One region of the Mesorhizobium sp. ORM8.1 genome, then DNA from elsewhere that is predicted to be linked to it. Evidence: predicted binding sites of a transcription regulator. Region 1 holds the regulator's gene; the other holds the start of a gene.

Evidence for each region. Region 1 encodes LexA, which represses DNA repair genes until DNA is damaged. Its sites were predicted from a motif close to TGTTCNNNNTGTGTTCNG; they were not measured.
Region 2: ACVDG8_RS19185 (DNA recombination protein RmuC) is a predicted target of LexA. The motif match lies at 4,048-4,065, and genes of this name have one in related genera.

The regions. Positions count from the first base shown of each region.
Region 1 is NZ_CM132600.1:7,339,866-7,351,376, forward strand. Features, by position in the region: partial or broken gene ACVDG8_RS36595 (ComEC/Rec2 family competence protein) at 1-2,374, shown strand, start outside; gene lexA (transcriptional repressor LexA) at 2,368-3,108, opposite strand; gene kynU (kynureninase) at 3,570-4,817, shown strand; gene ACVDG8_RS36610 (AMP-binding protein) at 4,828-6,453, opposite strand; gene ACVDG8_RS36615 (alpha/beta hydrolase) at 6,704-7,534, shown strand; gene ACVDG8_RS36620 (molybdopterin molybdotransferase MoeA) at 7,540-8,745, opposite strand; gene moaC (cyclic pyranopterin monophosphate synthase MoaC) at 8,746-9,225, opposite strand; gene trpC (indole-3-glycerol phosphate synthase TrpC) at 9,228-10,040, opposite strand; gene trpD (anthranilate phosphoribosyltransferase) at 10,045-11,055, opposite strand; gene ACVDG8_RS36640 (peptidyl-prolyl cis-trans isomerase) at 11,052-11,511, opposite strand, start outside.
Region 2 is NZ_CM132600.1:3,830,297-3,841,807, forward strand. Features, by position in the region: gene dapE (succinyl-diaminopimelate desuccinylase) at 1-550, shown strand, start outside; gene ACVDG8_RS19160 (transporter) at 554-1,159, shown strand; gene truA (tRNA pseudouridine(38-40) synthase TruA) at 1,156-1,938, opposite strand; gene ACVDG8_RS19170 (GNAT family N-acetyltransferase) at 1,962-2,468, opposite strand; gene fmt (methionyl-tRNA formyltransferase) at 2,465-3,400, opposite strand; gene def (peptide deformylase) at 3,464-3,994, opposite strand; gene ACVDG8_RS19185 (DNA recombination protein RmuC) at 4,098-5,351, shown strand; gene ACVDG8_RS19190 (GFA family protein) at 5,353-5,757, opposite strand; gene ACVDG8_RS19195 (cation diffusion facilitator family transporter) at 5,791-6,750, opposite strand; gene ACVDG8_RS19200 (hypothetical protein) at 6,979-7,104, shown strand; gene sugE (quaternary ammonium compound efflux SMR transporter SugE) at 7,294-7,608, shown strand; gene ACVDG8_RS19210 (DUF6481 family protein) at 7,675-8,103, opposite strand; gene ACVDG8_RS19215 (LLM class flavin-dependent oxidoreductase) at 8,323-9,378, shown strand; gene ACVDG8_RS19220 (helix-turn-helix domain-containing protein) at 9,404-10,228, opposite strand; gene ACVDG8_RS19225 (carboxymuconolactone decarboxylase family protein) at 10,320-10,874, opposite strand; gene ACVDG8_RS19230 (AI-2E family transporter) at 11,174-11,511, shown strand, end outside.

The sequences.
Region 1 (11,511 bases):
CCGAAGCGGCGCCGGTTTTACTCCCGGCGCCTCCACCTACCCCGACTGAAATCTTACCGCAAAACCGCGACGCGCCACGCAAGGTTTTGCCGGCATCGATCATCACGCTGCGCAAGCAGCTTCGCCGTTTTTCGCTTCCGGCATTGCGGCAAGGCGTCGGCACTGCCGCGACCACGGAACTCGATCGCGGCATCGGCTTCCTGCTGGTGCCGGTGTTCCTGGCCGCCGGCGTCATCTATTACTTCTCGCTCAGCACCGAGCCCGATCTCTACAGGCCGCTTGCGACGGTGGCCTTGATGGCCGTGTGCGCGGTCGGTTTCCGTTCCTGGCCGAGAACGCATCTCATCTTCATGGCCACGCTGTTCTGCGCCCTGGGCTTTCTGGCCGCCAAGGTCGAGACATGGCGCGCGGCAACGCCGATGCTCGGCTCCGAAATCCAGACCCGGCTGACCGGCCGCCTGGTCATCGCCGAGCCGACGGCCAATGGCCGCGTCAGGCTGACCATCGACGTCATGTCGACCGAGCATCCGACGCTGCGCTACGTGCCGGACCGCGTCAGGTTGTCTGCGCGTCGGATCCCGCCTGATATGCGAGCAGGATCGATCTTGACCGGCTACGCCAAGCTCTTGCCACCGACAGGGCCGGTGCGGCCGGACAGCTACGACTTTTCCTTCGACAGCTATTTTACCGGCATCGGCGGCAGCGGATTTTTCCTGGGCGATCCAAAATTGGTTTCAGCAACAGCCGAAGCGCCGTTTGGCGCCGGCATCGCCCTGGCCATCGAGAACGCGCGGGAAGGGATTGCCGACCACATCCGGAGCAATATCGGCGGCTCAGAAGGCGAGATCGCCGCCGCGTTGATTGTCGGCGTGCGCGCCGGCATTCCCGAAGAGATCAACGAGTCCATGCGGCGCACCGGCATCTATCACATCATCTCGATCTCGGGCCTGCACATGGCGCTGGTCGCCGGCACGATCATGGTGCTCTTGCGCGGCGCCTTCGCGCTGTTTCCGGATTTTTCGTCACGCCGGCCCGTCAAGAAATACGCCGCGGCAATAGCGCTGCTCTCGATCGCCGCATACCTCGTCATTTCCGGCATCGTGGTCGCGGCCGAGCGTAGCTTCATCATGCTGGCGGTGATGCTGGTTGCGGTGCTCTTCGACCGCGCGGCGCTGACCATGCGCAATCTGGCGATCTCGGCGATCGCCGTCATCCTGGTGTCGCCGCACGAGGTGGTCGGCCCGAGCTTCCAGATGTCGTTTGCCGCAACCGCGGCGCTCGTCGGCGTCTATGCCGGCTGGGCGGACTACCGCGCCGGCAAAATACGGGCGCCGCCGGCAAAGCTTTCATTCCTGGGTTTCTGGTCGAGAAAACTGGCTGTTGGTGTCGGCGGCGCGGCGATGACATCGCTGATCGCCGGCAGTGCGACGGTGTTGTTTGCCATCTGGCACTTCCAGCGCGTATCGCCGCTCAGCGTGGTTGCGAACCTCGCGGTCATGCCGATCGTCTCGCTGATCGTGATGCCGTTTGCGGTGCTCAGCGCATTGGCCATGCCCTTCGGTCTCGACGGTCCATTCCTCTATGTGATGGGCAAGGGCCTGACGGCGATGGTGGCGATTTCGGCGTGGCTTTCCGAGCGCTCGCCGGTCGACGCCGTCGGCTTGATCTCGATCCAGTCGGTGCTGTTGGCGACCATCGCGCTTGTCATCGCCACCATGGCGACCACCTGGCTCAGGTTCGCGGCCGTGCCTTTCGCGCTCGCCGCCTTGTTGGCGATTCCGCACGTCCGCACGCCTGACCTTCTCATTTCGGAGGACGCGCATCTGGTAGCGATGCCGATCGGTGGCGGCGAGCTTGCCATCAACCGTGAACGCTCCAACGAATTCACCACCGACAATTGGAAGCGAGCACTGCAGGCCGGGGCAATCGTGCCGCCGGAGATGTTCGCCAAAGGCGCGTTGGACGTCGCCGATCCAGTCGATTTGCCACCGGGCTCGCCCTTCTACTGCACTGGCGACCTGTGCATCGGCAGGCATCCGTCCGGCGCGATCGTGGCGCTCGCCGAGACACGCGACAGCGCCCGCCCAGCCTGCGGCTTCGCCGACCTTATCGTCATCAACGACGCCACCGCCTACAATCCTTGCTGGGATCCGCGCATTCTCGTCGTCACCAAGCGACAGCTCGCGCGTGACGGCAGCGCGGCCGTCTTCTTCGACACGCAGTCGGCAACGGCGCGGCCAGTCATTCGCTACGCCGTCGAGCAGCCGTACCGGCCCTGGCACGAGCAGCGGAAATACACCCGCGAGGCGAGGGGCTACCGCCGTACAAAAAGCCGGAGAGGACGGATGCGAAGCCCGCCCAACCGGCTCAGTAGCGCCTGATCAGTCCGACCAGCTTGCCCTGCACCTTGACGCGGTCAGGCCCGAAGATGCGCGTCTCATAGGCCGGGTTGGCGGCTTCGAGCGCGATCGAGGCGCCTTTGCGGCGGAAGCGCTTGAGCGTCGCTTCCTCGTCGTCGACCAGCGCCACCACGATCTCGCCCGGGCTCGCCGTATCGGCGTTGCGGATGATGACGGTGTCGCCATCGAAGATGCCGGCCTCGATCATCGAATCGCCCTTGACCTCGAGCGCGTAATGCTCGCCGCCCATGATCATGTCCGGCGGCACCGAGATCGAATGCGTCCGGTGCTGGATGGCGTCGATCGGTACACCGGCGGCGATACGGCCCATCACAGGGATCGACACGGCCGAGATCGCATCGTCGTCATTGCTGGGCGACGGCGCGCGCGACGATGCAGCAGGCTTGATCTGCCGGCCGAGATTGCCTTGACCCTGGCCACCCTGGATGACGCTTGGCGAAAACTTCCTCGCGGCATTGAGGCCGGGCGCGATCGAATCGGGCAGCCGCAGCACTTCAAGCGCGCGCGCCCGGTTGGGCAGCCGGCGAATGAAGCCGCGTTCTTCCAGCGCCGTGATCAGCCGATGGATGCCGGACTTCGATGCAAGGTCGAGCGCTTCCTTCATTTCGTCGAAGGACGGAGGAATGCCGCTCTCCTTCAGACGTTCGTGGATGAACATCAGGAGTTCATGTTGTTTGCGCGTCAGCATCGGCGACCCCCACGGGTTCTGAAACCAGAATCAGAAAAACAAACCCAGAACAAACACTATCTGTTCCAGTTGTGTTCCGCAACCGTTTAAAGTTTAGTGAATTTGTTAGGACAGTCGAAACCATGTTGCGCCCGCTTGGGCGCCGCCGCGACGGCCGGCTGAGCCTTAGGTCTTGATTCCGTTCCATTTTACAACCCCATCGTTCATAAGAGATAGGGCATCAGCATCGCGGATGCGCAGGGCGGGATGAGCTCTGCACCCCAGTTTACATGCGGCACCGTGAACGAAACGAACTCAAAATGCCAACTTTGGCAATGCTGCGGTCTATCGCTGGCATCGATGGACCAGCGGACAAGGACAAAAGGGTCTTGCCGGATCGTGGACGGCGGTGAGACAAACCGCGCATGGCTGGCCGGCGGCGTCATGCGCTGCGTCGGGTCCAAACGGGAGGCGATTGCACTATGACGGGAATTCCTGATCTGGCGTCTGTCGAGGCGATGGACGCCGCCGATCCGTTGCGCGCCATGCGCGATCGCTTCGTGCTGCCGGAGGGGGTCATTTATCTCGACGGCAATTCGCTGGGCGCTGCTTCACCCGATGTCTTCACCGAGATCGAGAACGCCGCCAGGCGTGAATGGGCGCAGGATCTGATCCGCGCCTGGAACACCGCCGGCTGGTTCGACATGCCGGTCGAATTGGGCGACCAGCTCGGGCGCTTGATCGGCGCGGCACCTGGCCAGACCGTCGTCTGCGATACGACTTCGATCAACATCTACAAGGTTTTGCATGCAGCGCTGGCGATGCGGCCTGAACGGTCGGTCATTGTTGCCGAGGGCGACAGCTTTCCAACCGACCTCTACATGGCGGAAGGCGCGGCCTCGACACGCCCCGGCACGGTGCTGCGGCTGGAAGGCGTCGACGCCCCGACGATCGAGGAACTGATCGACAGCCAAGTTGCGGTCATCCTGGTCAACCACGTCAACTACAAGTCCGGACGGTTGCGCGACATGGCGGCCCTGACGCGCAAGGCCCACCAGGCTGGTGCGTTGATCGTCTGGGATCTCTGTCACACCGCCGGTGCGCTGCCGGTGGACCTCGATGGCTCGAATGCCGATTTCGCCATCGGCTGCACGTACAAATACCTCAATGGCGGGCCGGGCGCGCCGGCCTTCATCTATGCCGCGAACCGTCACCATCGCGAGGTCCATCAACCGCTCAACGGCTGGTGGGGTCATGCAAGGCCTTTCGCGTTCGAGCAGGGCTATGCCGCCGGTACGGGCATCCGCCGGTTCCTGTGCGGAACGCAGCCGGTGCTGTCGATGCGGGCGCTGAAAGGCGCGCTCAATCTCTGGGACGAGGTCGACATGAACGCCGTGCGCGATAAGAGCGTCGCATTGACGGATCTGTTCATCCGGTTGGTCGAAGCCAAATGCGGCGCCTACGGCCTCGAGCTGGAAAGCCCGCGCGACGGCGCCCAACGCGGCAGCCAGGTTTCGTTCGCCCATCCGCATGGCTACCAGGTCATGCGCGCCTTGATCGAACGTGGCGTGATCGGCGATTTCCGCGCGCCGTCCACCATTCGCTTCGGCTTCACGCCGCTCTATGTCGGCTATCGCGATGTCTGGGACGCGGTCGAGGTGCTGGAAGACATCCTGGGCACCGGCGCCTGGCAGGACGCGCGCTTTGCGGTGAAAACCGCCGTCACCTGAAGCGGTCCGCTCAACGAGCCTTCTCGGAGCGCAGGCGAAAACGCTGGATCTTGCCGGTCTGGGTCTTGGGCAAGGCCGCGATGAACTTGACGGAGCGCGGGTATTTGTATGGCGCGATCGTTGCCTTGACATGATCCTGCAGGCGTTTGACGGTCGCGGCGTCCGGCGCCACGCCGGTTGCCAGCACGACATGCGCCTCGACAATCTGGCCGCGTTCGGCGTCCTCGGCGCCGATGACGGCGCATTCCGTGACGTCGGGGTGCGACAGAAGTGCTGCTTCGACCTCGGGTCCGGCAATGTTGTAGCCGGCGCTGACGATCATGTCGTCGGAGCGGGCGGCGAAGTGGAAGAAGCCGTCCTCGTCGTGGACGAAGGTGTCGCCGGTCAGGTTCCAGCCGTCGCGGACATAGTCTGCCTGGCGGCTATCGGCCATATAGCGGCAGCCTGTCGGGCCACGCACCGCGAGCCTGCCAATCGTGCCGCGCGGCAATTCGCGCATCGCGTCGTCTACGATGCGCGCCTCATAGCCGCCCACCGGCTTGCCGGTCGAAGCCGGCTTCCTATCGTCGAAGCGGTTGGAGATGAAAATGTGCAACATCTCGGTCGCCCCGATGCCGTCGAGGATCGGCTTGCCGGTCTTGCGCGTCCATTCTTCGAAGACAGGAGCGGGCAGCGTCTCGCCAGCCGAAACCGCGACGCGCAGCGACGACAAATCGGCTCCTTCGTCCATGGCTTTCAACATGGCGCGGTAGGCGGTCGGTGCGGTGAAGGAGATGGTTGCCCTGTAGGTCTCGATGATGTGGATCATGTTGGGCGGCGTCGCCTGCTCCAGCAGCGTCGCCGCCGCGCCGAAGCGCAGCGGGAAAATGGCGAGCCCGCCGAGGCCAAAGGTGAAGGCCAGCGGCGGCGAACCGACAAATATGTCGTCGGGCGTCACCTGGAGAACCTCGCGGGCATAGGCGTCGGCGATGATCAACAGGTCGCGATGAAAATGCATGGTCGCCTTGGGCACGCCCGTTGTCCCCGAGGTGAAGCCGAGAAGCGCTACGTCGTCGCGTCCGGTGTCGACGGCCGTGAAGGTGACGGACTTGTCGAGGGCGGCGCGGTCGAGTTCCGCATCGTGGTTGGCGGTGCCGTCGAAGCCGATGACCTGTTTGAGGAAGGCGCTGTCCTTGGCGCAGGCGGTCATATCGTCCATCAGCCGCGTATCGCAAAGCGCGATGCCGATTTCCGCCTTGTCGACGATCTTGGCAAGTTCGCCGGCGCGCAGCATCGGCATGGTGTTGACGACCACGGCACCAACCTTGGTGGCGGCCAGCCAGCAGGCGACCATGGCGGGGTTGTTCGCTGAACGGATCAGCACCCGGTTGCCGGGCTTGACGCCATAATTTTCGACCAGCGCATGGGCCAGCCTGTTCGTCCAGTCGGACAGTTCCTTGTAGGTGCGGCGGCGGCCGTTGCCGATCAACGCGGTACGATCGCCGAAGCCCAGTTGGACCAGCCGGTCGGTCAGTTCGACGCCGGCATTGAGGCGTTCGGGATAGTCGAAGCCGTCGAGAAGGAAGTCCGGCCATTGGTGCGGCGGCGGCAGGTGATCGCGCGTGAAAGTATCGGTGTGCGCCGAAGGTCCGAGCATGCTGCCGCTATCCTTCCTGCTTGCAAGGCGGTCGATGTTGCGGTCCGCGTCTGTCCAGCAACGCCACCCATGCGGCGAGGGAATGCAGGCTCCGGCCCGTGCAGCAGACCTCCCATTGTCGGCTGTTCGTCACGCAGGATTGCACCAGCAGAAATTTGTTTCAAGCCTAAAATGTTTTGCTCCGAAGCATTGACGTTGTGGTCGCTGCTCGCCATTGCTGAGGGAAAGCTGCGTGTCTTGGGAGGGGCCGGTGGTCGAGCATCGCATCGCGGATTGGGACGATGCCTACACCAATGGGGCGAACATCGCAGGCGGCGACCGCTGGCCGGCGGCCTGGGATGGCCCGGCACAGGCGTTTCGCGAGAAGCTCCTTGGGGAGGGCAGGGCACGGCTCGACATCGTCTACGGCCAGGCGCCGCGCAATCGGCTTGATCTCTTTCTCCCCAGCGCCACGCCAAAGGGCCTCGTGGTGTTCATCCATGGCGGCTACTGGATGGAGTCGGGCAAGGACTCCTGGTCGCATCTCGCCAACGGGGCCGTCAGCCGCGATTTTGCCGTCGCCATGCCCTCCTACACCCAATGTCCCGAGATCAGGATCAGCGGCATCGTCGATGAAATGGCGGTCGCGGTTCGCACTGCGGCGGCGATGGTCGAGGGTCCGCTGATGCTGACCGGACATTCAGCCGGCGGCCATCTCGCCTGCCGCATGATCACCACGACCACGCCGCTGTCGCCCGATGTGACGCGGCGCATACGCAACGTCGTTTCGATTTCAGGCCTGCACGATCTTCGCCCGCTCATGCGCACGCAGATGAATGCGACACTGGCGATCGACGAGCAGGAAGCGCTGAGAGAAAGCCCGGCGCTGCTGCGGCCTCTGCCAGGAGCGCGCGTTGCGTGCTGGGTCGGCGGCGGCGAGCGTTCCGAGTTCCTGCGCCAAAGCGCTTTGCTCGCCAACATCTGGACCGGACTTGGCGCCGCCACGAGCTTGGTGGTCGAGCCCGACCGGCATCATTTCAATATCGTGGATGGTCTCGTGGACCTCGACCATCCAATGACGCGAACATTGGTCGACGAGTAAGGGGCTCAGCGCAGCATCAGCACGTTGCATGCGGCGCCGGCTTGCGCGGCGGGCGCGAAGGGTTCGCGCACGATCAGGCCGTTGGCGTCGGCCAACATCCGCAGCATCGAGGAATCCTGGATGCCGAAGGGCGTCGCCACCAGTTGGCCGGCATCCTCGCGCACCACCGCGCGCACATAATCCTGCCGGAGATCATTCGCCTGCATAGCGCTGCCCAGCTTCGCGGTGCGCAAGTCTTGGCTGTTGTCGCGGCCGCCGAGCCGCGCCAGAAGCGGCTTCAGGAAAAGCTGCGAGCAGACGATGCTCGCCACCGGATTGCCGGGCAGGCCGATGCAACGGACATTGCCAAGCCGGCCAAACATCAATGGTTTGCCGGGGCGCATGGCGATCTTCCAGAAATCGAGCTGCATGCCTTCGCCGGTCAGCACGTCATGGATCAGGTCATGGTCGCCGACCGAGGCGCCGCCCAGCGTGACGATGACGTCGGCGCCGGCCTCGACGGCTTTTTTCACCAGCGCGGCAATCGCCTCCGGACGGTCAGCGGCAATGCCGAGATCGAGCGCCTGAGCGCCGACCGAGCGCGCGGTGGCGACGACACCATAGGCATTGGACGAGATGATCTGGTCAGGACCAAGTTCGCTGCCCGGCGGCAGCAATTCGTCGCCGGTGGCGATGATCGCGACCAGCGGCCGGCGCACGACGGTGAGGTTCGGATGATTGGCCGATGCAGAGAGCGACAGGGCGGCCGGATCGAGCACACGGCCTTTTGCGAGCAGGACATCGCCTTGAGCGAAGTCGAGGCCGCGGCGACGGATATTGCGTCCTTCGGCGGTCGGCTCGGCCACTTCGATCTGGCCATCGCCGAGGTCGCGGACATTCTCCTGGATGACGATGGTGTCGGCGCCATCCGGCAGCGGCGCTCCGGTGAAGATGCGCACGGCCTGGCCCTTGCCGACAGCACCGGTAAAGCCGCGTCCGGCAGGTGCCATGCCGACCACGGACAGACGCGCCGGCACGGAGGCGACATCGGCCGAGCGCGTGGCATAGCCATCCATGGCCGAGGCATTGAAGGGCGGCTGGGTGCGCAGCGCCACCACCGGTTCCGCCAGAACCCGTCCTGCGGCATCGGCCAGCGCAACGCTTTCGCCCGGCAATGGCGCTGCGCCGTCGAGCAGGCGCTGAAGAGCCTCGTCTACCGGAACCAACGCCATTCAGCTCTTCGCCTTGTAGTCGCCGGACTTGCCGCCGGTCTTCTCGACCAGCCGGATGCCGGAAATCACCATGGCGCGATCCACGGCCTTGGCCATGTCGTAGATGGTGAGGCAGGCGACCGAAGCGGCCGTCAATGCTTCCATCTCCACACCTGTCTTGCCGGTGACGCGGGCAAGCGCGGTGATCTTGAGACCGGGAAGCGCATGGTCTGGCTCGATCTCGACGGCAACTTTGGTCAAAAGCAGCGGATGGCAGAGTGGGATCAGCTCATGCGCCCGCTTGGCGGCCATGATGCCGGCAATGCGGGCGGTGCCGAGCACGTCGCCCTTCTTGGCGTCGCCGGCCAGGATCATGTCCAGCGTTTCCGGCTGCATCGAGACAAAGCCTTCGGCGATCGCCGTGCGGGTCGTCTCGGCCTTGTCGCCGACATCGACCATATTGGCCTCGCCCTTGGCGCCGAGATGGGTGAGGGCGGCCATCGTCAAACGGCCTCGGCCGCTGCCTTGCCTGTGAGCAGCACTTTCGTTGCGGCGGCCACGTCGTCCTGCCGCATCAGGCTCTCGCCGACGAGAAAAGTGCCGATGCCGGTCTTCTGCATCCGGATGCAATCGTCATGGGTGAAGATACCGCTCTCGCTGACCAGCAAGCGGCCGCTCGGCACCATCGACGCCAGCCGCTCGGAGGTGTTGAGATTGGTCTCGAATGTTCTGAGATTGCGGTTGTTGATGCCGATCAACCGCGACGACAGTTTTATCGCGCGCTCGGTCTCCGCCTCGTCATGCACCTCGATCAACGCATCCATGCCAAGTTCGAACGCCACGGCTTCGAGCTCGCTCGCTAGGGCATCGTTGACGCTGGCCATGATGATCAGGATAGCATCCGCGCCCCAGGCGCGCGCTTCGTAGACCTGGTAGGGGTCGAACAGGAAATCCTTGCGCAGCGCAGGCAAAGACACGGCTTTGCGGGCGCTGGTGAGGAATTCCGCAGCACCCTGGAAAGACGGCGCGTCGGTCAGCACCGAAAGGCAGGCCGCACCACCTTGCTGATAGGCTTTCGCAAGCGCCGGCGGGTCGAAATCAGCCCGGATCAACCCCTTGGACGGGCTCGCCTTCTTGATCTCGGCGATCAGCGCGAAGCTGCCCGATCCGCGCTTTGCCTCAAGCGCGGCAAGGAAACCACGCGGCGCGTCGGCGTCTTTCGCCCGCGCCTTGATTTCGGCGAGCGACAGTTTGCTCTTCGCTGCCGCGATCTCTTCGCGCTTGTAGGCTTCGATCTTGCGCAGGATATCCGACAAGGTTTTATCCGTTCGAAATCTCGACCAGCTTCTCAAGGACGATAACCGCGCGACCGCTGTCGATGGCCTGCGTGGCAGCGGCGATACCGTCGGCAAGGGTGGTCGCCTTGCCGGCCACGACCAGCCCAGCGCCGGCGTTCATCAGCACCGTGTCGCGGTAGGCCCCGGCAACGCCGCTCAACATATCGCGCAACGCCTTGGCGTTGTAGGCCGCTTCGCCGCCGCGTAGATCTTTCTTCGTATGGCGCTTCAGCCCAAATGCTTCCGGGGTGAGGGTGAAGCTGCGGATCTCGCCTCCGGCAAGCTCCGCCACCTGCGTTTCGCCCGTAGTGGTGATCTCGTCATAGCCGTCGCCATGGACGACCCAGGCGTGGGCGGTGCCGAGCGCCTTCAGCGTCTCGGCGACCGGCATGATCCATTCGGGCAGGAACACGCCGACCATTTGGCGGCTGACGCTGGCCGGGTTCGACAGCGGTCCAAGCAGGTTGAAGATGGTGCGCGTGCCAAGCTCGCCCCTGACCGGACCGACATGCTTCATCGCCGGATGATGGGCCGGCGCGAACATGAAGCCGACGCCAGCCTCTTGGATGCAACGGCCGATCGTTTCCGGTGAAATGTCGACCTTGACGCCGAGTGCCGTCAGCACGTCAGCCGCGCCGGTCAGCGAGGACAGGCCGCGATTGCCGTGCTTGGCGACCGGCACGCCGGCGGCGGCAATCACAAAGGCGGATCCGGTCGAGATGTTGACGGAATGCGAGTTGTCGCCGCCGGTGCCGACGATATCGATGGCGCCGGGGGGCGCCTCGACACGCAGCATCTTGGCCCGCATCGTCGCGACAGCGCCGGAAATCTCGCTCACCGTCTCGCCGCGCACGCGCAGCGCCATCAGGAACCCGCCGATCTGGCCGGGCGTCGCATCGCCCGACATGATAACGTCGAAAGCCTCGCGCGCTTCCTCGAAGGAAAGTGCTGAGCCGGTCGCGACCTTGGCGATGTGTGTCTTCAGCGCGCTCATCGTGTCTGGGCTTGCGAAACGGCGTTTGGATCGACACGAACGTTGTATTGCGACTGAAGCTGCGCCACCAACTGGTCGAGCAGATCGTCCGACATGCCGGTACCGAAGGATTTCTGCGCGTCCTCCGGAACTGAGCTGCCATCGGCGCCCGCCGGCTCGAAGACCTCAGCGACCTTGAACAGGATCTGGCCGTCGCCGGTTGGCGAGGGGACCAGGCCCGTGCCGCCTTCGCCGACGCCGAACATCGTCGCGGCGCCTTCCTTGCCGAAATCGGCATCGTCGGCTTCGCGCTTCAGGCCGCGCTTGGTCTGCTTGTCGAGCTTGAGCTCGCCGGCGATAACGTCGAGCGTGGCGCCGGCCTTGAGGCGTTTTTCCAGTTCCTGCGCCTTCGCGTCGAGCCGCTTGTCGGTCTCGGCGGCCGTCCAGTCGGCGACGACTTTCTGACGAACTTCGGCT
Region 2 (11,511 bases), 3.5 Mb from region 1:
CCTGGTCGATGCGTTGCTCCATCCGGTGTTCGACAAGGGGACGAAGGATTTCCAGGCCACCAATCTGGAAGTGACGTCGATCGACGTCGGCAACCCGGCGACCAATGTCATCCCGGCCAAGGCGACCGCCACCTTCAACATCCGCTTCAACGACACCTGGACGGCCGAAACGGTGCAGGCCGAGATCCACAACCGCCTCGACCAGGCCGCGAGGCGCAAGAAATACCGGCCGGGCAAGAAGACGGCGGTGGAGTACGAGCTTGTCTGGCGCGACCGGCCGAGCCATGTCTTCCTGACCCAGGACGACAAGCTGATCGACACGCTGAAGAGCTCGATTGCATCCACGATCGGCAAGACGCCGGCGCTTTCGACCTCCGGCGGCACCTCCGACGCCCGCTTCATCAAGGATTATTGCCCGGTGGTCGAGTTCGGGCTGGTCGGCAAGACCATGCATATGGTCGATGAGCGCGTGGCACTGGCTGATCTCGAGACACTGACGCGCATTTACGAACGCTTCGTCGAAGACTGGTTCGCACAGGATCTGGCATAACCCATGCTGTCAGGTGATGAAACCTATGCCTCGCTGGTCGGCGCCTGGCGGCTGATGTTCGGCAAGAGCGACGGTTTGCGCCTGCTCGACCTTTCAGCCGACGGCTTCTGGAATTCCTTCTTCGCCATCGTGGTCGCGGCGCCGGCGCTGATCGTCGGCTGGGTGGAACTGGCCAATGAGATCGGCGACCCGAACGCTTTCGCCGGCCGCTTCGGTTTGCTGGTGCGATTGGCGACCATCGACATCGGCTCCTGGGTTTTGCCTTTGGTAGCGCTCGCGCTGGTCGCGCGGCACGCAGGCGTGGGCGACCGCTTCGTCCACTATGTCGTTGCTTCCAACTGGGCCTCGGCAATTATTGCCTGGATCATGCTCCCATTGGCGTTGATCAGACTCTTCTTGCCGCCGATGGACGACATCATCAATCTGATCTCTTATCTGTTGTTTGGGCTGTCTTTGGTGCTGACATGGCGCATGACCAATGCGTCGATCGGCAAAGGCGCGGCTGTAGGCACCGCCGTTTTCGTCGGCATGTTCGTTGTTTCATTGCTGGTTTTCTTTGGACTGCGGATGCTCCTCGGCGTCAACTTGCCGGATGGCATGACGAGCTAGCTGACGGTATCGTCAGAGGTGCCGGTGGATCTCTCGGCATAGTCCACCCCCACCAGAAACAGCCCGTCGGGCGGCGCCACCTGGCCGCAGGCGGCGCGATTCCGCGCTTCCAAAGCCGCCTTGAGGTCGGCCGCATTCCACGAGCCATCGCCGACGCGCCTCAGGGAACCTACCATCGAGCGCACCTGATTGTGCAGGAAGGAGCGCGCCGAGGTGCGGACCTCAATGAGATCGCCGACGCGGCTGACATCGAGCTGGGCCAGCGTGCGGACCGGGCTTTCGGCCTGGCATTGCGTTGAGCGGAACGTCGTAAAATCGTGCCGGCCAAGCAGCACCTTCGCCGCCTCGTGCATGGCCTCGGCGTCGAGGCGCTTCGGCACCCACCAGACCTTGCCCTTTTCCAGCGCCGAAGGCGCGCGGCGGTTGAGGATGCGGTAGAGATAATGGCGGCCGGTGGCGGAAAAGCGCGCGTCGAAGCCGTCGGCGACGATCGCGGCCTTGAGGATCGCGACGCGCGCGCCGGCCGCATGCAGATGGGCATTGACGGCATCGCGCACCTTGTCGCCCGGCCAGTCCTTGGCGAGGTCGACATGCGCGACCTGGGCTGTGGCGTGCACGCCGGCATCAGTGCGGCCGGCGGCACGCAGCCGCACCGCTTGGCCGCAGAATTTTTCTATCGCCTGCTCGATCGCCTGCTGCACCGACGGTTGGTCGGCCTGATGCTGCCAGCCGGCGAACTGGCTGCCGTCATATTCGATATCGAGACGAAAACGCGGCATGCCAGCTGGGCTTTCGCGCTCGCCTAGGCAGCGAGCGCGGTGAAGGCCGAAGCGTAGACCAGCTTGCCGGTCTCGGGCGCATCGCCCCAGGCGAGCGCCTGCAGCGCGACACCCTGATACGCGCTTTCGAACTTTTCGGCGCGGGCGTGGGTGTAGCCGAAGCGGCCGTAATAGACCGGGTCGCCCAGCACCACGGCCAGCGCCTCGCCGGCTTCCTTGAGGCGGACATGCGCCTCGCGGATCAGCGCGCCGCCGATGCCGGTGCCATGGAAGGACGGCTCGACCGCCAACGGCGCCAGTGCGACGGCTGCGAAGCGCTGGCTGCCATTCTGCACGAACAGCCTGGAAAACAGGATGTGGCCGACGACCTGGCCGTCTTCTTCGGCAACCAGTTCGACGACGGCGTCGCCGCCATTGATAAGGGCATCGACCAGGCCGGCTTCCGCCTGCTGGCCGAAGGCATGCTCCTCGACGAAGCGGATCGCCTCGCGATCCCGCGGCGTTGCCGCGCGTATCGACATCATGCTCATGTGAGTTTCATTCCTTTTTCGATCTTGGCCCCGCGCAGAAACTCCTGCGCGGCGGCGGGCTTTCCGCCCGCCCGTTGAACTTCGACCAGCCGAACCGCGCCTGCCCCGCAGGCGACCGTCAGCCGGTCATCGAGAATTCCTCCCGACTCGCCGACGCCATCCGAAAGCGTCGAGCGAAGCAGTTTCAGCCGCTCCATGCGGCCGCCAATTTCGACCTCGCACCACGCGCCCGGAAAGGGCGAGAGGCCGCGAATGTGGTTATGGACTTCGCCAGAAGGCCGCGTCCAGTCTACGCGCGTTTCCGATTTATCGATCTTTCGCGCATAGGTCACCCCCGCCGTTGCCTGTTGGGTAAATGTCAGACAATTTATCCCCAACTGCGCGAGCGCTTCCGCCATCAGCGAAGCGCCTATCGCCATCAGGCGGTCATGCAACTCACCGGCGGTGATATCGGGTGCGATGGCGCATCTTTCAACCAAAGCCACCGGACCGGTGTCCAAACCTTCTTCCATGCGCATGACCATCATGCCGGTCTCAGCATCGCCGGCCATGATGGCGCGCTGGATGGGAGCAGCACCACGCCAGCGTGGCAAAAGCGAGGCATGGCCGTTGAGGCATCCCAGCCTGGGCGCGTCCAGAACGGCTTTCGGCAGCAGCAAACCGTAGGCGACGACCACGGCGACATCGGCCCGCAAGGCGGTAAAGGCCTGCTGCTCGGCTTCGCCCTTCAGCGACGTCGGCGTCCGCACTTCGATGCCCAGCCGCTCCGCTTCGCGCTGTACCGGGGAAGGCGTCAGTTCCAGCCCGCGCCGGCCGGCGGCGCGCGGCGGCTGGGTGTAGACGGCTACGATCTCATGGCCGGCCGCCACGATGGCGCGCAAGGTCGGCACGGAAAAGTCGGGCGTGCCCATGAAGATGACGCGAAGCGGCATGGCGTGTCCTGCGGTCCTGTCTTGAAATCTCGGGTTTCAGGAGCGCTGGCCGACCGAACGGCTTTAGCCCACCATCTTGCCCGGCGCCTTGTCCTTGGCGAGCTTCTTGAACTTCTTGACCACCATGTCGCGCTTGAGCTTGGAAATGTGGTCGATGAACAGCACGCCGTTGAGATGGTCGATCTCGTGCTGCAGGCAGGTCGCCATCAGCCCTTCCGCCTCGATCTCCTGCAGCTTGCCGTCACGGTCGAGGTACTTCACCCGCACGGAGGCGGGGCGCTCGACCTCGGCATAATAATCAGGGATCGACAGGCAACCTTCCTCATAGACCGAGCGCTGGTCGGAGCTTTGCAGGACTTCCGGATTGATGAAGACATGCGGCGCCGGCGGCTCGCCTTCCTTGGCTAGGTCGATGACCAAGAGGCGCCGCGGCTCGCCGATCTGGATCGCTGCAAGACCGATGCCCGGCGCGTCATACATGGTCTCCAGCATGTCGTCGGCGAGCTTGCGCAAATCGCTATCGACGCGCTCCACCGGTTTGGAAAGCTGGCGCAGGATGGGATCGGGAAGAATGATGAGCGGCTTAATCGACATGGCGTCTCACCTAAGACCTCGCTGGAAAAGCGTCAACGGGGGCATTTGTGCGCCGTTCACGTTTTGATCTGTGCCGGCGAGCCGAATCGGCTATGCTGCCGCCATGAATGACATGACGCCCATCCTTTCGGAGCCGATCGCGCGGCTTGGCGCCACCACGATCATGCTTGGCCAGGTGTTTGGTTTCGGTGCGCTGCTGCTGCTTGCGCTGGTCCTGGCGCTCGTCGCGGCCCTGTGGCGCGCGGCCAAGGCGCGCACGATTGCTGCGGCGGAAGCGGCCGACCACGCCCGCGACACCGAGGCAAGGATGGCCGATATCCTGCAAAGCCAGGCCGAGATGCAGGGCCGCATGGGCGCTATCGCCGAGGTGTTCGGCGCCAGGCAGGCCGAGCTGACGCAATCGCTCGGACAGCGGCTCGACGCCATGACCGGCAGGATCGGCCAGACCATGACCGAACAGACCAAGTCGACGCATGAGAGCCTGGCCAAGCTGCAGGAGCGTCTGGCGGTAATCGACACCGCGCAGGGCAACATCCAGTCACTCGCCGGCCAGGTCGTGCAATTGCAGGCGATCCTCTCCAACAAGCAGACGCGCGGCGCCTTCGGCCAGTCGCGCATGGAGGCGATCATCGCCGATGGGCTGCCGCATGGCGCCTACGAATTCCAGGCAAGCCTGTCGAACGGCAGCCGGCCGGACTGCCTGGTGCGCATGCCGAACGGCACGCCGATGCTCGCCATCGACGCCAAGTTCCCGCTGGAGGCGTGGAACGCCATCCGCGCCGCCGAGGGCGCCGATATGCAGAAGGTGGCGGCGCAGGCCTTCCGCCGCGATATCGAAGTGCATATTCGCGATATCGCCGAAAAATACCTGATCCGGGGCGAGACGCAGGACACGGCGTTCATGTTCGTGCCGTCGGAATCGGTGTTTGCCGAGATCCACGAGAATTTCGAGGCGGTGGTGCAGAAGGCGCACCGCGTTCGTGTCGTCATCGTCTCGCCGTCGCTGCTGATGCTGTCGATCCAGGTCATCCAGTCGATCCTGAAGGACGCCCGCATGCGCGAGCAGGCGCATCTGATCCAGGGCGAGGTGATCCGGCTGATGGAGGACGTGGCGCGTGTCGACGAACGCGTGCGCCGGCTGCAGACGCATTTTACCCAGTCGGCCAAGGACATCGACGACATCCTCGTTTCGACGTCGAAGGTGACCAAGCGCGGCCAGAAGATCGAGGCGCTGGAGTTTGCCGAAGGCGAAGCCGAGCCCTCGCAAGGGGCGCCAGCCAAGGTCGAGGCCGGCGTGCGCGTGGCCGATTCCAAGACCGGCCAGTTGCGGCTGCGGGTTGTCGAAGGCGACGACTGAGCTACTGCCCCTCGACAGTGGTGATGCCTTCAAACTCCGGCAGCCAATGCAATGCCGAACGATGCCAAACCTGTTTTCTTGGGACCAGTTCCTCGCGCTGGCGCGCCGTGCCGACCCTGATGCCGTAGATTTTCGGGCCATCGCCGACCGAGGTGGCGTAGAGGTGCGAACCGCATTCGCCGCAAAAACCCTGCGCGCGCTTGGCGCCTGAGGAGCCGGTCTTGATGTAGACTTTGGGCGCACCCCGGGTGATCCGATAGTCGCTTTCCGGCGCCGGAACCGTCACCCGGAACGCGGTGCCTGTCAGTTGCTGGCAATCCGTGCAATGGCAAATGGAAGTCTTCTCGGGATCGACCTCCGCTTCATAGGCTATGGCGCCGCAATGGCATCCGCCGTCGATCTTCATCGGCTTTCCTCCTCCAAACTGGCTGCCTACAGACTATCCCTCCTCCGAGGCGTCGGCGATAGCCTTGCGCCGCTGCTGCCATGTGCCAGTCGTCTGCGGCTTGACGAACAGCCTGGTGATTTCCGGCATCTCCTTCTTCAGGCGAGCCTCCAGTCGTTCGACACAGGCTTCGATCTCCGGCGCCGTCAGATGGTCCTCGAACTCGATGCTGAGGCCCGCGACGATCTGTCGTGGTCCGAGATGGACGGTCAGGACGCCGTTGGCCCGCTGCACGGCAGGGTCTGCCTGCGCGATCGCCAGGGCCTTCTTTTGCACCTCCGGTGAAGCCGGTTCGCCTATGAGCAGGCCCTTGCTTTCACGAGCCAGGAAGATAGCGGTCGCGCCGAGGATGATGGCGATGCCGATCGAACCGAGACCGTCGAGTTCCGGCATGTCCAGCACTTGCGCCGCCGATATGCCGGCGAAGGCGACGATGAGGCCGAGCAGCGCCGCGCTGTCTTCGAACAGCACGGTGTAAACGCTCGGATCCTTGCTCGATTGCACGGCCTGCAGCCAGCCCTCGTTACCCTTTTGCTGGCGGAACTCCTTTAGCGCCACCAGCCACGAACTGCCCTCGAACAGGAAGGATAGGCCAAGCACGATGTAATTGACCTTGGCGTTGACGACCGGTTCGGGCGCCATGATGTGGATGACGCCTTCGTAGAACGATACGCCGGCGCCCAGCGCGAACACCAGCAGCGCCACGATGAAGCTCCAGAAATAGAGCTCGCGGCCATGGCCGAGCGGATGCGTGCGATCGGCTGGGCGCCCGGCGCGATGCATGCCGTAAAGCAGGAGCCCGCCATTGCCGGTGTCGACCAGCGAATGCACGCCTTCCGACAGCATGGCGGAGCTGCCGGTGAAGAAGGCCGCGGCGAATTTGGTCAACGCGATCGCGAGATTGCCGGCGAGCGCGACATAGATCACCCTTTTCGATCCGCTATGGCCTGCCATTCGATCTCCCGATCTCGACCGATGCATCGAGCTTAGCGGCCCGCCGGCCGAAGCTCCACCGGCAATGCTCCAGATGCTCCAAGGTCCGAGGCTCAGGCCTCGAATATGGTCTTGTCGCGGAAAACTGGTTGACAGCCGGCTAGCGGGCTTCGCAAACGCGCACAGCCTCTTGCAGTCTTGCTCTTCTCTTGTTTCACTCTGCCTGCCCACAGTTCGAAGGAGCGAATCATGGCTAAAGGTGCGATGAAGGCGGGCAAGGAAGCCCGCAAGCCGAAGAAGGATGCCAAGAAGCCCGCCGCGGCCCCGGCACTCAAGGCGCCGCCGGTCAAGGCGATGCGCATCAAGGAAAAGTAAAAGGCCGACTGAGGCCGACCCGGCTTTTTGTTTCAAACCGGCGGCATGAGAATGCTGCCGGTGTTTTGTTGATCGGGGACAAGGCACCCTATATCACGAGGGCGAGGACGACCTCGCTTCCCCAAAACCGGCCGGGACGACCCGCCCCCATCGAGCATCTGAACCGATGCTGGAGCGACGGAGTTTGCGATGTCCTGGATTTTTCTTTCCTTTGCCGGCCTGTTCGAGATCGGCTGGGCGATCGGCCTCAAATATACGGACGGCTTCTCGAAACCGCTGCCGACCGTGCTTACGGTCGTCTCGATGGTCATCAGCCTTGGCCTGCTCGGCCTGGCGCTGAAGACGCTGCCCGTCGGCACCGCTTATGCCGTGTGGACCGGCATCGGCACCGTCGGCACCGCCATGCTCGGCATCTGGCTGCTGGGCGAACCGGCGACCGCGGTGCGGTTCGCCTGCATCGGCCTGATCGTCTGCGGCATTGTCGGGCTGAAGCTCGTCGCCTGACACAAGACAAACGCGTTCAGGGCCGCTTTGGGCGACCCTGAACAGTATTCAAACGAAACCCGGCTGTTAGCGGGCCGAGAAGCCCGGAGGCGCCCTGCCGGTGCGCGCCTTGCGCGCCGCATAACGCGCGTCGCGCTTGGCTTTGCGTTCGGCTTCGTCGGAGAGGAGGCGCGCAATGCGCTCGGTCTCTTCGGCTTCCCGGATCTTCGCCTCGGCCTGCGCCGCCTCTTCGGCAGCGACACGCGCTGCTTCTGCAGCAGCTTCGCGCTCGGCCCTTTCAACGGCTTCGCGCGCCAGCTTTTCCTGCTTCAGCCTTGCCTTCTCGGCCTCGCGGATCGCGCGGGCCTCGAGAATCGCCTTGCGTTCGGCCTGCTTGGCCTGAACGGCGGGATCATCCGCCGCCGGCTTTGCCTTGAAGCGCTCCAGAAGCGCCTTCTTTGCCTCGTTCGCGGCATTGCGCCGCTCGAAAATGTCTTTTTCCCTGTAGATAGCCAAGTCCACTTCCTTGCAGTCTATTCGCGACGCTTACATACGCGCGAAAGCGGCGAGTTCAAGCGCCAAAACGGTATGCCAGCCATGAAAATCTGCGCTGTTGCCGCAAGGCTACGTTGCGAGGCGATGCACCGTTCACAGATCGCGCCTCTGGCGGCGAAGCCGGGCGATCGCTACCTCTAGCGCCGATTGATACGCCAGAGATATTTCAGGAAGACAACAATGGAACTCGGTCTCTACACTTTCGCCGATGTCAGCCCCGAATCGGGCCCCGGCGCTGTCGGCCCGCATGAACGGCTGCGCAACCTGATCGAGGAGATCGAACTGGCCGACCAGGTCGGCCTCGACGTCTTCGGCCTTGGGGAGCATCACCGCCCCGACTATGCCGCGTCGACGCCGGCGGTGGCGTTGGCGGCGGCGGCCGAGCGGACCAAGAACATCAGGCTCACCAGCGCGGTCACCGTGCTTTCCTCCGACGACCCGGTGCGCGTCTTCCAGCAGTTCGCGACGCTCGATCTGCTCTCCAACGGCCGCGCCGAGATCATGGCCGGGCGCGGCTCCTTCATCGAATCCTTTCCGCTGTTCGGCTACAATCTCGAAGACTATGACGAGCTGTTCGCCGAAAAGCTCGAGCTGCTCTTGGCCATCCGCGATCAGGTGAAGGTGACGTGGCAGGGCAAGCTGCGCGCGCCGATCAACGGCCGCGGCGTATATCCGCGCCCATTCCAGGAGAAGCTGCCGATCTGGATCGCGATCGGCGGAACGCCGCAATCCGCGGCCCGCGCCGGGGTGCTCGGCCTGCCGCTGGCTTTGGCCATCATCGGCGGCGAGCCGGCGCGCTTCGCGCCTTTGTTCGATATCTATCGCGAGGCGGCAAAGCGGGCCGGCACAGATACTGCCTCGCTCGCCACCAGCATCAACGTGCATGGCTTCATCGCCGAAACGACCGAGCAGGCGGCCGACGATTTCTACGGACCGCAGGCCGAAGTGATGAACCGCATCGGTCGCGAGCGCGGTTGGGGTCCTACGTCGCGGGCGCATTTTGACCAGTCGCGCGGCCCGAACGGCGCGCTGTTCGTCGGCAATCCTGAAGCTGTGGCGGAAAAGATCGTCGCCCAGCACAAGATCTTCAACAATGACCGCTTCCTGTTGCAGATGGCGATCGGGACGATGCCGCATGCCAAGATCATGAAGGCGATCGAGCTCTACGGCACCAAGGTGGCGCCGATCGTGCGCAAGGAGATGGCCAAGGCGCAAATAGCCGCGCCGGCCGCATAAAGAGAGCGGGCAGCGCCGTTTTACGTCAGCCCGTTATCCCCATCATCTCGGCATGATGGGCCTCGGTCGCCTCGTCCGCCGGGAACAGGCACTCGATGCGCAGTTCCTGCGCGGCGACGGTTTGGGGGGTACCAACGGTGGTGACCATCGAGAAGTAGTTGAGGACCCGGTCGTCCTTGATGAAACCAATTGGGATGGCGGGCATGAAGCCGATCGCCACAGGGTTCTTCCATTCGCTTTTCACGTCCGGATAGGCGAGCAACTCCGCCAGCAAGTCCTTGGTCTTCCGGTCGACGACGCGGCCGATGGATTCGCGATAGACGCGCTCGAACAAGCTCCTCGCCACATCGTGCCAATTGGCGATGAACGGTCGCATGCCCTGAGGGTCGAACATCAGGTGCAGCATGTTGCGCGGCCCCTGGCGGGCTTGCATATCGATGAACCGACCAAAGAAGCGCGGCGTGGATTGGTTGGTCATGAGCACGTTCCAATAGCGATCCATGACCAGGGCCGGAAAGGGTTCGTGCTGGCGCAACATACGGTTCAGCGCATTGGTCACGGCCGTCATTTCCACGGAGTCCCACGCATTCTCGGAAAACATCGGTGCGTAGCCTGCCGCCAAAAGCAACGCATTGCGGTCGCGCAAGGGGATATCGAGCGCCTGGGCGATGGCCATCAAGGTCTGGCGGCCTGGAACGCTGCGGCCGCTTTCGACGAAGCTGATCTGCTTTTGCGAAATGCCGGCATCGAAGGATAGATCGAGTTGGCTTCTGCCGCGCAAATCACGCCAGTAGCGCAGGAGCACACCCAGATTCGGCGCCGTGCTGGACTTGAGAACCGGCGATTTCATAAATCATGTCCTCGCAACAACGGCACCATACATGGCGACCCTTAGTGCCGACACCGCACGGATGGCCGGTCCGTGCGATGTCGATTGAGTGTCAGGCCGCCGCGGCCCACGCCTGAGGCTGGAAGCGTTGCTCGATCGGCGTGCCGGCCATGTTGGTGGTGGTCGCCGCCATGGTGGAAATGCCGACACCGGTCACGACTTCCAGGATCTGGGCCTTTGAATAGCCCGCCGACGTAAACGCATCGATGTCGGCATCGCTCACATTTCCCCTCTTCTCGAGCAGCGCCTTGGTCAGCGCCGAGAGTGCCGCATATTTCGGATCTCTCGGCAACCGGCCTTCACGGATCGCGTGGACTTCGCTTTCGGCAATGCCGTCTTCGATGGCAAATGTCGAATGGGCGGCAACGGTCCAGGGGCATTTGAGGGTGACCGCATTCGTCAGCAGCAGGACCTGCTTTTCGATCTCGTCGAGGCTGCCGCCGTGGAAGCTGCCAAAGGTGGCGGCAAACCCATTGAGAAGCACCGGATTGTTCGCCATCGTCGCCATGACATTCGGCAGGAAGCCAAATCTCTCTTCCAATGCTTTCAATGTTGCCTTGGATTTCTCCGGCGCCGATTCGATCGTCTGAAGGTTGAATCTCGGCATTGTAACGTCCTTTCTAAGATCGATTTCTGATCGCGTGCATCCTTCGCGTTGCAAAAGCAGTGTTAAGCGGACGCTTTCCTTGCTGGCATCGCGAAAGTCCGCATGTGTTAGACCCGCTGAAGGCATCGCCTCAATTACATGCCATGTAATATTTCGAAGACACGGCTGAAATTTCGAGCGGTTTCCGAAAGACCCGTTCAGCGAGCGTCTCCGATAGCCGGCTCATGGAACCTCCGGCCTTAACTGCGCGTTTGTGCAGGCAATTGCCGCGTGGAGGGACGTCGGCTCGAGGGGTGCCCATGAAAGCCGAACCGATCGCGCCAGGCGTGACCGTCGAAAGCCCCGACCCGCGCGTGCGCGCCTGGGCGGACATGCGGCTGGTGCGCTCGCTGCTGATCGGCATCTTCATCCTGATGACGATCGCCGCGCTTTATCTCGCGCGCGACTTCTTCATGCCGGTGATCCTGGCCTTCCTGCTGGCGCTGACGCTGACCCCCATCGTGCGCCTTTTGCGCAAACGCGGGATTCCGGAAGTGGTTTCCGCGACATTGCTGGTCCTGCTGTCGGTCTTCGTCTTCGCCAGCGCGGGCTACCTGCTCAGCGGGCCGATCATCGACCTCATCAACAACACGTCGTC